DNA from 2 places in the Arthrobacter sp. MDT2-16 genome. Region 1 is predicted to be linked to the other one. Evidence: riboswitches for the same ligand, from Rfam matches in the RefSeq annotation. Region 1 holds a riboswitch; the other holds the start of a gene.
What was found. Region 1 has a riboswitch for S-adenosylmethionine ahead of ACX80N_RS04105 (ABC transporter substrate-binding protein). Riboswitches for the same ligand answer to the same signal wherever they lie in the genome.

Region 1 (7,280 bases):
CGACGCCGATCCCCAGCGATACGGGTCCGGGGGCGAACGCGGTGACGATGACGAGGGAGATCAGGAACCCGGGGACGGCGAGCAGCACGTCGACCAGACGCATGGCCGTGGCATCCGCCGCCCGTCCCGCTGTTGCGGCTACTAGGCCGATGATCGTTCCCACGACGAGGCCGATGATCACGGCGAAGCCCGCGGTCAGGAGCGTCTGCCGCGTACCGAAGACCACCCTGGAGAACACGTCCCGGCCGAGGTGATCCGTCCCGAAGAGATGGGTGGCGTTCGGCGCCTGGAAGTTCTCGCTGGGCACGCCATCCAGGGGTGAGTACGCGGTGAACCATTCCGGGGCGACAGCCCACGCGACGATCACCGTCAGGGGAAGGGCCGTCAACCACAGGGCGGGGTTGCCGACAGGTCCATGGCGGCGCCGCGAGGGCCGGAGCGCCGGTACGGACGGCCCGGCTGCGCCGGTTGCGGGAGGGCTGCCGGCCGCGGTCGGTCCAGTATCCGGCACGATCAGCGGGAGGGAAGCGTCAGGGGGTGTCAAGGAGATACCTCGATCCAATCGTGGTCATCAGGCGGTCAGGGCCCGCGGGGCCCCTTGCCCGTTGCTCTTGAGGATGCGCGGGTCGAGCAGGGGATACAGCAGGTCGACCACCAGGTTGACGACGACGAAGACCGTCGCGGTCAGGAGCACCAGCCCCTGTACCAGGGGCACGTCCTGGGTCGTGACGGCCTGCAGGACCACCGAGCCCAGCCCTGAGCGCGCGAACACGGTCTCGGTGATGACGGAGCCCGCGAACAGCGTCCCCACCGTGATCCCGGTGATCGTCAGGGCCGGTCCTGCCGCGTTCTTCAGTGCGTGGCGGAAGAAGATCCAGGACCGTGAGGCGCCCTTCGCCCGGAGGACGTCGATGAAGGGCTGGTCATAGACGTGACTCACGCTCTTGAGCAGCACCTGTGCAAGGGGAGCCGAGACGATGATCGCCAGGACCAGGACGGGCACCGCGAGGGACAGGAAGGATCCATCCGGGAACAGTGACATCACGCCCCAGCGGATCGAGAGCAGTTCCAGCAGGACCAGCCCGAGCCAGAACACGGGGATCGCCGAGAACAGGGGAGGCAGGTTCACCAGCACGCGGCGGACGACACCCGAACGGGTGAGGGTCGCGGCAGCGACGAGAAGGACGGCGATCACCACGGCCGTGACGAACGCAGAGCCCGCCAGCGCCACGGTCGATCCGGCGACACCGCTGATCCGGTCCCGCACCGACTGGCCGGAGGCCAGCGAGTACCCGAAGTCTCCGGAGAACAGCCCTGCCAGCTGGTGCAGGTACTGGACCACCAGCGGTTGGTCGTAGCCGTACTGACTCTTCATGGTGTCGATCGCCGCCTGGTCGACCGCCGAGTCGACCGTCAGGAAGATCGTCACGGGGTCACTGGGCAGGAGCTGCACCGCCAGGAAGACGAGGGTGTAGGCGAGCCACACCACGAGGAGCGCCTGGCCGATCCGCTGGACGAGGTAGCGTGCCACAGCCCGCTATCCGCCTGTCTTCCACGCGCCCTGGAAGACAGGAGCCGTACCGGAGGTGAACTCCACATGGGTGTCGCTGTGGGCTCCGTACACCTGCACCTCGTCCCACAGCACCAGGGAGTAGGCCTTGTCCACGACCAGGGCCTGCTGTTCCCGGGCGAGCAGCTCATCGCGTTCGGGGCCCTGGGTGGCAGCACGCTCTGCGGCGAAGATCGCGTTGAGGTCCGCGTCGCTGGTGTGCGTCATGGTGTTGTTGGCGGGCTCGAAGATCGGCCCGAGGCCGCCGTAGATGAACTGCCGGGTACCGAAGAACTCGACATTCGGATCGGGCATGGCCGTCGCCAGGAACGTATTGTCACCGGCACGGTTGTCGAGTTTGACCCCGATCTCCCGCCACTGCTGTTCGATGAGTTCGAAGGCCGGTTTGATGACCACGGAGTTGTTGGAACTCGTGACGGTGACCTCGAGCTTCACCCCGTCCTTCTCCCGGATGCCGTCCGCGCCGACGTCCCACCCTGCTTCGTCGAGGAGCGTCCGGGCTTCGTCGGGCTGGTATTCGAGCTCCTCGGACAGGTCGACGAAGCCCGGGGCCTGATGGTTCAGCACGGACGCTGCGAGTTCGTAGCTATCGGACAGGACGGTGTCCTTGATGCTCTGCCGGTCGATGCCGATCTGCAACGCCTGACGGACGTTCTCGTCGGCGAGTTTGCCGCTGCCGATGCGGACAGCAGCCATGTTCACGGTGAGGTCGATCCCTTTAGCCGGAAGGACCTGGTTTCCGCTCGCAGCGAGGGCGTCCTCGTCGAGGGGCTGTAAGCCCCGTACCAGGTCGACCTGCCCCGACTGCACGGCGCCCGCGCGGTGAGCGACTTCGGGCAGGTACTTGACGACCACCTTGTCGAGGTAGGCATCCCCCTGGTTCCCGGCGGTCTCCGGAGCCCACGCGTAGTCCGCCCGTTTGGCGAGCACCACTTCCTCGTCAGGCTTCTCCGACTCGAAGGTGAACGGGCCGGAGCCGGAGATCCGGGAGATCGCCGACTGTCCTGCCGCATCCAGCTTCAGGGTCGCCGGTGAGACGAGACCGGCGGTGACCGACGACGTCGCCCGCAGGAAGTTCGCGTTGGGGGAGGACAGCGTGACCTTCACCTGGTCCTCGCCGATGACCTCCGCGGAGCTGTAGCCGGCGAAGTCGACGTTCGGCTGGACCTGCGCGGCTTCGATCCCCAGTCCCAGGGCATCGAGGTTCAACTTCACCGCCTCGGCGTTCAGGGGCGAACCGTCGCTGAAGGTCACCCCGGAGCGGATGGTGAAGGTGAACTCGGTCGCGTCGGCATTGGAGGAGAAGTCGGATGCGATCCAGGGGACGAGCTCACCCTGCTCGGGATCGAAGTAGGTCAAGCGGTCCAGGACGCTGTTGAGGACATTGGACTTTTCGTAGAAGCGAGCCGCCTGGGTCTGCCAGTTGTTGATCGGCGTGACTTCGGCGTAGACGAGCGTCCCTCCTTCGACGGGTCCGCCGGTACCGGCATCCTGCGCCGCCGGAGTGCTCGAGGCGGAACTGCACGCAGTGAGGGCCAGCGCGGCGAGGCTCAGCATCGCCGTCACGCGCACAGACCGGCGAGCCATGGCAGGGAATGTCCGTGCTGAATCAGTGTTGGAAACGGGGCGGGAAGTCATGCCGGTCCTCTCAGTCATGATGAGGGTTCCCTATCCGCGCACGCAGCAGGCTCAACCTCTCAGGGAGGCCGACACCAACGGGGGACAGGCTATCTCCATCGGTCCTGGCAGTAGCACCGGCCCCGACGGGGTGGTTGCTGCGGCTTCAACGAGCCAGGTCTCTCAACCGCTCTGGATGGTGGTTCTGTCCAGGGGAGCGAACCCAGCGGACAAGTAGATGAAACCCCAGAAGGGCCGACCGATCAAGACGGGCAGGTCTCGGGACGACATATTCACGTCAGGAACCCGTGGCTCCCGAAGGGGCTGGTACCGGAACGCCGCCCTCGGACTGCCGGGCGCCGGTGATGGCCGACGGCACGTGGATCGCCTCGCACAAACCTGTGGTCCGTCACCGATCCGGGTCGAGCAGCCGTCCTGTCGTGACAGGACACTCTGGTGCCCTGGCACGACAGGACGGCTTCGAGCGCTGTTCCTCGGGTTCCACCCGACCGCGTGCGGACGACCGATGGAGTCGACGGCGCGAAGCGCCCGGTCAGGCTCGATGCCCGCCTGACCGAAGCGGCTCGCCTCGACCCCGACGCGGGCGTGTCATCGGGATCTCGGCCGCCGCGCGCTCAGTGGGTGTCGTCACACTTGATGGCTCAGGCGCTCTCTTCTCCCTTGTCGTCCACTTCTTCGACCCACGACGGCGGTTCGTCGCGGCCCTCCTCCTCGTCCTTCTCGGCAGCCTCCGGGGTCTCCTGCACGATGCCCTGCGCGTGGTGGGTAGGGGCGTAGATCGTGTAGAGGCGCAGCGGCTCGTCCCCGGTGTTCTCGACGTCGTGCCAGGTACCGGCGGGCACTTGGATGCTCCAGCCGTCCTCGATGTCCTGCTGGAACGAGAGGTTGTCCTTCGAGGGCCCCATCTTCACCCGGCCCTTCCCGGCGTCGATGCGCAGGAACTGGTCGGTGCCGTGATGCACCTCGAGGCCGATCGCTCCGCCGGGCTCGATCGACATGAGCGTCACCTGCAGGTGCTTGCCCGTCCAGGCGACGCGGCGGTAGGCGGTGTTGTCCGTCGCAGCACGCTCGATGTCGAAGGCGTTCGGGTTCGGTCCGTTGTCGTTGATGTCCATGACCGCATTCTGTCCCATGTCCCGCCCGGGTCGCCAGAAAGGGGAAGAAACGTCGCGCGAGGACATCTCGTCAGGTGGTTCGCTGTGCCGTCGAAGGGCTGACGGCACACCATTCACCCGCAGGAGACAGCCCTATCATGACAGCCCCTCATGCTGTCCGGCCGGGAGCAGTTGGGAGCGGCTAGGCATCGATCACCAGATCGGTCCGCGCGGTGGAACAGCAGGGCAGGAATTTGCCTGCATCGATCTCCCGTGCCCGGATCCCGCCCTGGTGGTTCATCTGAACCTCCCCCGAGAACTTGACGACCTTGCAGGAGCCGCACATGCCTTCCTTGCAGTTCGCGCCGATCCTGATGCCCGCGCGTTGGGCCACCCCGAGGATATGTTCGTCGGGGCCGATGCGCACATTGAGGCCGGTACGCATGAAGGACAGGGTGAGGCTCCCCGTTCCGACGGTGTCGAAGCTCGAGGCGTCGGGGGACCGGGCCTCTGATCCCACGCTCGGACTGCCGTTGAGGACCCCGGACGCGGACACGTCCGGAGCGACCGTCTCCAGCGACAGTCCCGTGGCCTCCAGGGTTCCCGCGACGTCGTAGCCGGGTTCGTAGAGACCGAACGCGGTGGGCTGGCTTTCGTAGTAGTCCTCGGCGGAATCAGCGATCTCCTCGGCGATCTCACCCGCTATATCCACGGCATGAGCAAGCTCCACCTGGTACTCAAGGAGCGTCTGGCGGTCGCCCGAGAAGAATTCCATGTGGATGGAGGTGTCATCGACGCCGACCTCCTGGAGGAGTTCGGCGGCGGTGTTCAGGTAGGCTTCGGGGCCGCAGGCATAAACCTGGCGGCCGTTGGCATCGGGGGCCACCTCGTCGAGCATGGCTGCCGTCAGCCGTCCGGTGAGCCACTCCCATCCTTCGGGCTCTCGGCGGTCGCCCAGCGAGTAGAAGACCTTGATGCGAGAGTCCACGGAGGCGATGTAGGCCAGCTCCTGGTGGAACGCGAAGCCTCCGGCCGCCGCTCCGTGATAGAGCACCACGACGTCGGCCTGTCCGGGCAGGGAGTGGATGGTCCGCACCATCGACATGATGGGGGTGATGCCCGCGCCGGCGGCGAGCAGGAGGTACCGAGCCCGCCGGTCGGCGTCGGGCAGGTGGAATGCCCCGACCGGTCCGAGCATCTCGAGGACGGTGCCGGGTTTGACGTTCTCGTGCACCCACGGGGACACCAGTCCCATGGGGTCGCGCTTGACCGTGATGTCGAACGTCCATGGCTGTGTAGGTGAACTGGACAGCGAATAGCTGCGGTCCACCGCGTCCTGGTCCTCGCCGTTGACCGGAAAGGCGACATTCACGTACTGGCCCGGACGGAACGCCAGGGGCGCGCCGTCGGAGCGGCGGAACACGAAGGTCATCATGCCGCCCACCTCGGGGACGATCTCGACACATTCGGCCATGAACTCCTGCGGGTGCCATGGCCCCAACGCGCGGGCGGCACCGGCCGGCCCCTCGGTGCTGCTCATCACCCTGTTCCACGGCATCTCAAGACCGCGGATGCGCCGCGGTTCCTGGGTTGCCGTGACGGTGCCGAGTTCGATCATGCCATGTACTCCTGCACGCGTTGCACGTACCAGTTGATGAACGCCTCGACCTGGTACTCGCTCTTCATGTACGGGCCGGGCTCATAGGCGGGGGTGCCGGCGCCCTTCTGGCACAGCTCCACGAACGCCTTGTCCTGCAGATTGGTCTGCTTCCAGGTGTAGGTGAGTTTCTCCAGGTCGTAGTCGACGCCTTCCTCGGCATCATCGGCAACGAGCCAGGTGGTGCGCACAAGGGTCTGGTGTTCATTGATGGGGAAGACGGCGAAGGTGATGACATGGTCCCCGAGGAAATGGAACCAGCTGTTGGGCTGCAGGTGCATCGAGCAGCGACCAAGGCGGAAATCCCGCAAGTCGCCGAGCAGCTTCTTGGAGAGCCGGCGCCCATCGGGCGAGAACGATTCACCATCACCGTCCAGTGACTCCCGGGAGATGCGGATTCCCGCTACGCGGGTGTCGAGCTCCTCGATGACGTCGAAGGGAAGGCCATAGCGGCGGCAACGATCCTCGAGCGAGGACTGCGCTTCCTTGTTGCGGTCCCATACCTCCTCGAGATGCCGCGGGATCAGGCCCTCCGTCAGGCCCCAGGTGGGGAAGAGGGAACAGGCGAGTTCCGGGTGTCCGTCGCAGTGGTAGCACTCACGGTTGTTCTCCATGACGAGCTTCCAGTTGCCCTCCTCGACGATGTTCTGCTGGTAGGCGATCTTCGTGTTCGCCAGATCATGCGGCGCGAGGTACGGTTCGAAGATCTTTCCGGTCTCGTCGAAATCCGTCGGCGGTTCGTCCGCGATGCAGACGAAGATGAGTCCGGCGACCACGCGGCTGTGGGCACGCTTGAGGCCGAAGCAACCTTTGTCGAACGTCGCCTCTCCCGGCGCAGAGGCATGAATCAGGTTGCCGTCAGGGGAGTAGGTCCAGGAGTGATAGCCGCAGACCAGGTTTCCCGTGGTCCCCGCGGCTTCGGTCAGGACGCGGGCACCACGGTGGCGGCACACGTTGTGCAGGACGTTCACGCCGCCGTCGTCGTTGCGCAGCACGATCAGCGAGTAGGGTCCGTAGTCGACCGTGACGTAATCGCCCGGCTCAGGGAGTTCGGCGATACTGGCAGCGAAGATCCAGTGCTCACCGAAGATGGCCTGCATATCGAGGGTGAAGATCGCCGGAGCGGTATAGAACGGAGCATCGAGGGAGTATCCCACGCGCCGGAAATCGAACAACTCGGTGATTTCCGCGAGCTGCTCGGCCGGCAATGAGGAGACGAGTCGTCCGCGTGGGTTGAGCGGCACGTTCACTGGAGCAGACATGGGTTCCTCCCAAGGGGACTGGGTAAGGGTGCGATTCGTCGGGACTTCACGTCGCCGGG
Region 2 (7,280 bases), on a different contig from region 1:
AGATGTGGCCCACGCAGTTCATCTCGAAGAGGTTGAAGGCTATCTGGCGGGTCATGGTCGAACCTGCTCCTTCTGCAGGGCGGGCAGCGCGGGGATGGCGCTGATGAGATGGCGGGTGTACTCGTGCGCGGGATGGTCGAAGACCTCCCCGACCGGACCGTGGTCGAGCACCTCGCCGTCCTTCAGCACGAGCACGTCGTGGCTGACGTGCTGGATCACGCCGAGATCGTGGGAGATGAAGAGGTAGCTGAGGCCGAAGCGCTCCTGCAGGTCGGCGAGGAGGTCCAGGATGCGGGCCTGCACCGAGACGTCCAGCGCGGAGACCGGTTCGTCGCAGATGATGACCTCCGGCTCGGCAGCCAGGGCGCGGGCGATCGCCACGCGCTGCCGCTGGCCGCCGGAGAGCTCGAGGGGACGGCTGCGGGCCTTGTCGGCGGACAGGCCCACGAGGTCGAGCAGTTCGAGGACACGCCCGGACCTCGCCCGCCGGGGCGTACCCGCGACAGCCACCGCCTGACCGATCACCTGCCGCACTGTCTTGCGGGGATCGAAGGAGTGCAGCGGATCCTGGTAGATCATCTGCACGGAGCGCCGCGCCGCGAGATCGCGCGACGCCCGGTGCTCGGCCCAGGTCCGTCCGTGGACGGTGACCACGCCGGCATCGGCGTCCTCGACTCCGAGGGCGATGCGGGCCAGGGTGCTCTTGCCGCTGCCCGATTCCCCCACGACCCCCAGCGTCCGGCCGTGCGGGAGGGAGAGGGACACGCCGTCGACCGCCGTGCGCGCACCGCCGTCGGGGCCCGGGAACGCCTTGCTGACGCCCTCCAGCGCCAGGACGGGCGACGGCGCGGCGCCCTGCGGGCCCGGGCCCCGCGTCGTCGACCCGAGGGGGTTCGACGCCGGCACCCGGGCCGGCACCTCGGGCTCGCCGACCGTCAGACGGCGGCCGCGCGACGAGCGCGAGGGGATCGCCGCCAGCAGGCCCTGCGTGTAGGGGTGGCGGGGATCCTGGAGGACGGCCTGCACGCTGCCCTCCTCCACGACCACGCCGTCTCGCATGACCGCCACCCGATCGGCGAGGTCCGCGACGACGGCCAGGTCATGGCTGACCACGAGCATCGCCGTCCTGGCCCCCTTCAGACCGCCCAGCAGGCGCAGGACCTGCGCGGCGATCGTCGCGTCCAGCGCCGTCGTCGGCTCGTCCGCGATGAGGAAGCCCGGGTCCGCGGCGATCGCGGAGGCGATGAGCGCCCTCTGGCGGAGCCCGCCGGAGAGCTGGTGCGGGTACTGGGCAGCCCGGATCTCGGGATCCGGCACGCCGACCGAGGCCAGGAGTTCGACGACGCGCTCGCGGCGTGCGGCACGGCCGAGGTCTCCGTGCAGGCGCAGGACCTCGCCCACCTCGTCACCCACCGTGCGGAGGGAGTCGAGCGATGACAGCGCATCCTGCAGGACGAATCCGGCCTCGCTGCCGCGGACGCGCGTCCACTGGCGTTCGCCCCACGTGGAGGCGTCCTGGCCGTTGAAGTGCTGCGTACGGGACCGGACGTGCGCACCCGCGCCGGTGAGTCCCACGAGGGTCCTGGCGGTGACGGACTTGCCGGAGCCCGATTCACCGACGAGCGCGAGGCACTCGCCCGGCCGGATGGACAGACTCAGGTCGTGGACGACCTCCCGGCGGTGGATGCCGTGGCCGAACGCGATGGAGAGTCCCTCGAGTTCGACGACGGGCGTGTCGACCGGGATCGGCGGGACGGGGGGAGTCAGGGTCGTGGAGCTCATGCGAGCCTCCCTTCGGCACGGCGGCGGAGCTCGCGCCCGAGGACGGTGATGGACAGGACGGTGGCGACGAGGAAGGCCGCGGGGAACGTGATCATCCAGGGCGCGTTCGAGATGAAGTTGCGCCCGGCGGAGAGCATGGCTCCCCATTCGGGCGCGGGTGGCGGGGTCCCGAGTCCGAGGAAGCTCAGGGACGCGCCCGCTCCGATGGCCGATCCGACGCCGATGGTCGCGAGGACCAGCACGGGCCTGACGACGTTCGGCAGGGTGTGGGTCACCAGGATCCGCCAGGCCGGCAGGCCGAGGGTCCGGGCGGCCTCGACGAAGCCCGACCGCCGGACGAGGTGCGTCTGCGCCCGGGTGATCCGGGCGTAGTACGCGATGCTGCCGGCTCCGATCGCGAGGATGGCGTTCTCCGTGCCGCCGCCGATGATCCCGATGACCACGAGCGCGAGGAGGATCTCGGGGATGGCGAGGGTGACGTCGAGGAACCGCATCACGGAGGCTTCGACGAGCCTCCCGTTGAGGCCTGCGAGGAGGCCGATCGCGGTCCCGCCGACCACGCCGATGGCCGTCGCGCCGATCCCGATGTACAGGGAGGTCGCCGCACCGTGGACGATGCGCGTGTAGTTGTCGGCACCGGAGTCGTCCGTCCCGAACCAGGCGGCGGCGCCCGGCGCCTCGAAGCTCCGGGCCGGATCCACCGCGTAGGGGTCGGCGGGTGCGAGCAGGCCGGGCGCGAGGACCGCAGCTGCGAGCCACAGGAGGAACGCGGAGGAGAGCAGGATGCCGGGACGGAAGCGCCACCGCCGCCGCCGCGCCCTCTCGGGACCCTGAAGGGCTGACGGCTGTGCGGGGAGTGAGGCCAACGGGGCGACGGCCGCCGGGATGGTGCGTGAGGCGATGCTCATGCCGTCACCACTTTCGGGTCGATGAGCGTGTACAGGAGGTCGATCACGAGGTTCACGACGACGTAGACCGCGGCCGAGAGCAGCACGATCCCGATGATGACCGGCAGGTCCTTGTTGTAGACCGAGGCCAGGGTGAGCGAGCCGATGCCCTGCCGGCTGAAGAGGGTCTCGACCACCACCGACCCGCCGAGCAGTGCTGCGACGACGAACCCGGACATCGTCATGACGGGGATGACGGCGTGGCGCAGGGCGTGCCGGATCCTGACCGGGAGGTCGCGCATGCCGCGCGAGCGGGCCGTCAGGATGAACGGCTGTTCCAGGACGTCGTCGAGCTCGTTGCGCAGGACCTGCGAGAGGGTCCCGAAGACCGCCAGGGCGAGGGTGAGCGCCGGGAGGACGAGCGCGGCCGGGCCCTGGTTCCCGCCGATGGGGAACCAGCGCAGCGTGAACGAGAAGACGATCAGCAGCGCGAAGCCGATGATGAACGTCGGCGTCGCGGCGAACACCACCTCGATCCCCGAGACGATGGACCGGACCCAGGAGGTGCGCTGTGCCGACAGGATCGCGACCGCGAACGTGAGCGGCAGGGCGATGACGACGGCGGCGCCCGCGAGGGCCGCCGTCGCGCCGATCTGCTGCCCGATCGCTTCCGTGACGGGCAGTCGCAGCCGGTAGGACTGGCCGAGGTCGCCCTGCAGCAGGTTGCCCAGGTAGCTGCCGTACTGCACGATGAACGGCTGGTCGAGGAGGTAGTCGGCCCGCACCTGCGCCAGCGTCTCGGCGGTGGGCCGGGCGTCGGGACCGCCGAGGATCAGCAGCGCCGTGTCACCCGGGATGAGGTAGACCGCGAGAAACGTCAGTGTCGCGGCTCCCCAGAGGACGCCGATCCCGACGGTCAGGCGCGTGAGGATGCGCCGGAGCACGGCCACCTACTCGGCCTTCCACGCGTAGGTCAGCACGGGTACGGGGTGCGAGGTGTCCACGGCGACGCCCTGGACCGTGGTCGCGTAGGCGAACTGGCTCGGGTTCTCGTAGAGCGGGACGCCGGGGACGATCTCGAGCAGCCGGTGCTGGGCCTTCGCGTAGGCCTCCGCGGCCTCGGGTCCGTCGTCGGCCTTCCGGGCCGTCGCGAGCAGCTCGTCGAGTGCGGGGTCGTTCACGTAGGAGGAGTTCTGACCGATCCGCTCACCCGTGATCTCGGAGGAGTGGTAGCGGATGAACAGCACGTCGGTGGTGTTCGTGTGCCACACGCCGGCCAGCGCGTCGTAGTCACCGGCGTAGCGGAGTTCGGTCAGCTGGGCCTGGGGGAGCTGGATGATCTGGAGGTCGAAGCCTGCCTTGCGGGCCTCTCCCTGCAGCTGCACGAGCAGGGGACTCGGCGTCGAACTCTCCACGGTCGGCACCTCGACCACGAGTCGCTTGCCGTCCTTCGTGCGGAAGCCCTCGTCGTCGCGGCCGGTCCAGCCGGCGTCGTCGAGCAGTTTGTTCGCACGCTCGGGGTCGTGGGCGAGGACGCCTTCCACGGTGGGGTCGTAGTACTTGCTCTCCTTCGACAGGAAGCCGTCGATCGGTGTGTACGTGCCGAAGCCGAGGCTGTCCGTGACGGCCTTCGTGTCCACCGCGGCGGCGAACGCCTGGCGGACCGCGAGGTCGTCGAACGGCGCACGGCCCAGGTTGAAGCTCAGCACGTAGGGGCTGCCGGTCCGGGGGAGGTTCTCGTAGGTGAAGTCGGGATCCGCCTGCACGGCCGCGGCGTTCTGGGGTGCGAGGTTCTCCGTCAGGTCGTACTGGCCGGACGCGAGGGACTGGTGGCGGATCACCGGCTCGCTGACGAGGGTCACCTCGACGCCGTCGAGCAGCGCGGCGCCGTCGCCCTCCAACCAGTCGGGCGCCCAGTCGTAGCCCTCGCGCTTGGTGTAGCTGATGCTCTGGCCCGGCCGGTAGTCGGCGACGGTGAACGGCCCCGTCCCGATGGGCTCCTGGCACAGTGTCTCGGGCGATTCGGTGATGGCCTTGCCCGAGTTCATGCCGAGCCAGGACTGGGCGAGCGTGTAGAGGAAGGGGGTGTAGGGGTAGGCGAGGTGGGCCTCGAAGGTGTACTCGTCGACCACCGTGCCGTCGACGTAGGGGGCGATGTAGGCGGCGGCCAGGGGCGACTTCGTGGCCGGGTCCCTCATGTGCTCGAAGTTCTGGCCGAGGACCTCGGCGTTCCAGGGGGAGCCGTCGCTGAAGGTGACGCCCTGTTTCAGGTGGAACGTATAGGTCCTGCCGTCCTCGGAGACGTCCCACGACTCGGCGAGGTAGGGGGCGATGTCCCCGTCCTCGTCCAGGGTCACCACGTTGTCGTAGATCAGGCGCCCCAGGAACTGCTGCTGCGTGGCGGAGATGCCGTGGCCGTCGAGGCAGCCCGGCTCGGCAGAGATGGACACGTCGAGGATGCCGCCGGCCACGGGCTCGCCGTTCGCTCCGGCGGACGGGCCGGCCGGGCCGGCGCAGCCGGTGGCCAGGGCCAGCAGGGCGACGGCGGAAAGGGCCGTCAATTCGCGGAATGTGTTTCGATTTCGGGCAGGCGGAATTACGGATGCATTCATGGGAGTTCCTTCGGGCGTTCGGGCGCAGCACAGCGTGCCGGGAAATGGGTGAAGAAGAGAATGGGCGCGACGGGCGCGGGGGATCCTGCTAAGGGAGGGCGGTGCAGTTCACGATGAGTGCCTTTCGAAATGCTCTTGCCCGCACCGGACCGGCGCCGCAGCGCCGAGGAGAAGGCCGCTTCGTCATCCGAACCACCCAGGAACATGGGGTTGGTGCGCGGTCCAGTCGGAGCTTTCCGACCGCGTCTCTTGAAGCTGGAACAACTATAGGCAGACGATTCTCCTGTTCGGTCAATGAAAAGAAATATGACGGGTACCACGAATATCCCCGGACGCGGGCGATGGTTCCGTGAGAAGGCGCTCGGCGGGGGAGTGCTGACTGCCGCGCGGGCTGCGATATAGAGTGCCGTATGGCTCTGGACCCTGAAGTCGAGATCGAGCGGAAGTTCGACGTCGAGAACGACACCCCGCTCCCGTCCCTGATGGACCTCCCCGGCGTCGGGAGCGTGGACCAGCCGGTGGAGCACCTCCTCGAGGCCGAGTACTACGACACCGAGGACCTGCGGCTCGCCTCCCACCGGATCACGCTGCGACGGCGAACGGGCGGCGAGGACGCGGGATGGCACCTGAAGCTCCCGGCCGGGCCGGAGGAGCGCCACGAATACAGGAAGCCGTTGCGCGGGAGCTCGAAGGGCGTGCCCAAGGCCCTCCTCGGGTTGGTCCGCGTGCACATCCGGGGTGCCGCCCTGGTGCCGGTGGCCCGGCTGAGCACGCGGCGGATCGTCCACCGCCTGCGAGGGACCGGCGGTGAGGTCCTCGCCGACCTCATGGACGACCATGTGCAGGCCGAGGCGCTCCACCCCGCATCGTCCGGACGGCAGTGGCGTGAATGGGAGGTCGAGCTGGTGGACGGGTCGAGGGACCTGCTGGACGCCGGCGAGTCCGTGATCGCCACCGCGGGGGGCACCCCTGCCGCTCACGGCTCCAAGCTCGCACGCGCCCTGGGCGGAGCGGTTCCTGCCGCGGTCGACGGGGTTGCCGCGGTGACGCCGGGTGGCACTGCCGGAGCGGTCCTGGTCGCCTACCTCGACGAGCAGGTGCGGGCGCTGAAGCAGCAGGACCCCCAGGTGCGGCTCGACGCACAGGACGCGATCCACCGAATGAGGGTCGCGCTGCGCCGGACGCGATCGGTGCTCGCGACCTACCGGAGCCTGCTGCACGACGCCGACGCCGTGCGCCTCCTGCGCGGGGAGCTGAAGTGGCTGGCCGGGGTCCTCGGCACGGCGCGCGACGCACAGGTGATGCACGCACGGCTCAGGGAGATGCTCGCCGGTGAACCGGCCGACCTCCTGCTGGGTCCGGTGGAGCGCACCGTCGAGGTGGAACTGGGAGGCGGCTACAGGAAGGCCCACGCCAAGGTCCTCCGGGCGCTCGACGGACAACGTTACTTCCGCCTGCTGGACGCGCTCGATTCCCTCCTGGCCGCTCCGGCACTTGCTCCGCGAGCGGCCGACCCGGCGGACCGGGTGCTCCCTGCCTTGATCAACCGCGACCTGAAGCGGCTCCGGGCGGTCGTCCACGAGGCGAGGAACCACCCCGCGGGGCTCGGTGACCATCCTGCCCTGCACGAGGCGCGCAAGGTCGCCAAACGGGTGCGCTACGCGGCCGAGGCTGCCACACCGATCGGGCGGAAGAAGGTGGTGCGGATCGCCGAGGCGGCCCAGGGGCTCCAGAAGATCCTCGGCGAGCACCAGGACAGCGTGGTGACCCGGGACCTGCTGCGGCGGCTCGGTGCCTCGGCCACCCAGCAGGGTGGGAACGGCTTCAGCTACGGCCGCCTGCACGCCCTCGAACAGGTGGCGGCCCTGGACGCCGAGGCACGTTTCCGCGCTGAATGGGAGTACTTCCCGACGCCGCTGAAGAAGAAGTAGCGACGCACACCGGCGAACGGGACCGGCGCCGGGGAGTCGCGGGCGACCCTCGCACCACGCACGAGGCG

Region 2: another riboswitch for S-adenosylmethionine. It lies ahead of ACX80N_RS05375 (ABC transporter substrate-binding protein); the one in region 1 lies ahead of ACX80N_RS04105 (ABC transporter substrate-binding protein).

What each region holds. Positions count from the first base shown of each region.
Region 1 covers NZ_JBTNDP010000001.1:851,876-859,155, reverse strand. Annotated here, with positions in the region: gene ACX80N_RS04115 (ABC transporter permease) at 1-544, opposite strand, end outside; gene ACX80N_RS04110 (ABC transporter permease) at 572-1,531, opposite strand; gene ACX80N_RS04105 (ABC transporter substrate-binding protein) at 1,538-3,157, opposite strand; SAM riboswitch class I at 3,301-3,390, opposite strand; gene ACX80N_RS04100 (cupin domain-containing protein) at 3,850-4,323, opposite strand; gene ACX80N_RS04095 (ferredoxin reductase) at 4,505-5,920, opposite strand; gene ACX80N_RS04090 (aromatic ring-hydroxylating oxygenase subunit alpha) at 5,917-7,221, opposite strand.
Region 2 covers NZ_JBTNDP010000002.1:169,582-176,861, reverse strand. Annotated here, with positions in the region: gene ACX80N_RS05395 (LLM class flavin-dependent oxidoreductase) at 1-55, opposite strand, end outside; gene ACX80N_RS05390 (dipeptide ABC transporter ATP-binding protein) at 52-1,782, opposite strand; gene ACX80N_RS05385 (ABC transporter permease) at 1,779-2,690, opposite strand; gene ACX80N_RS05380 (ABC transporter permease) at 2,687-3,619, opposite strand; gene ACX80N_RS05375 (ABC transporter substrate-binding protein) at 3,620-5,230, opposite strand; SAM riboswitch class IV at 5,408-5,536, opposite strand; gene ACX80N_RS05370 (CYTH and CHAD domain-containing protein) at 5,692-7,212, shown strand.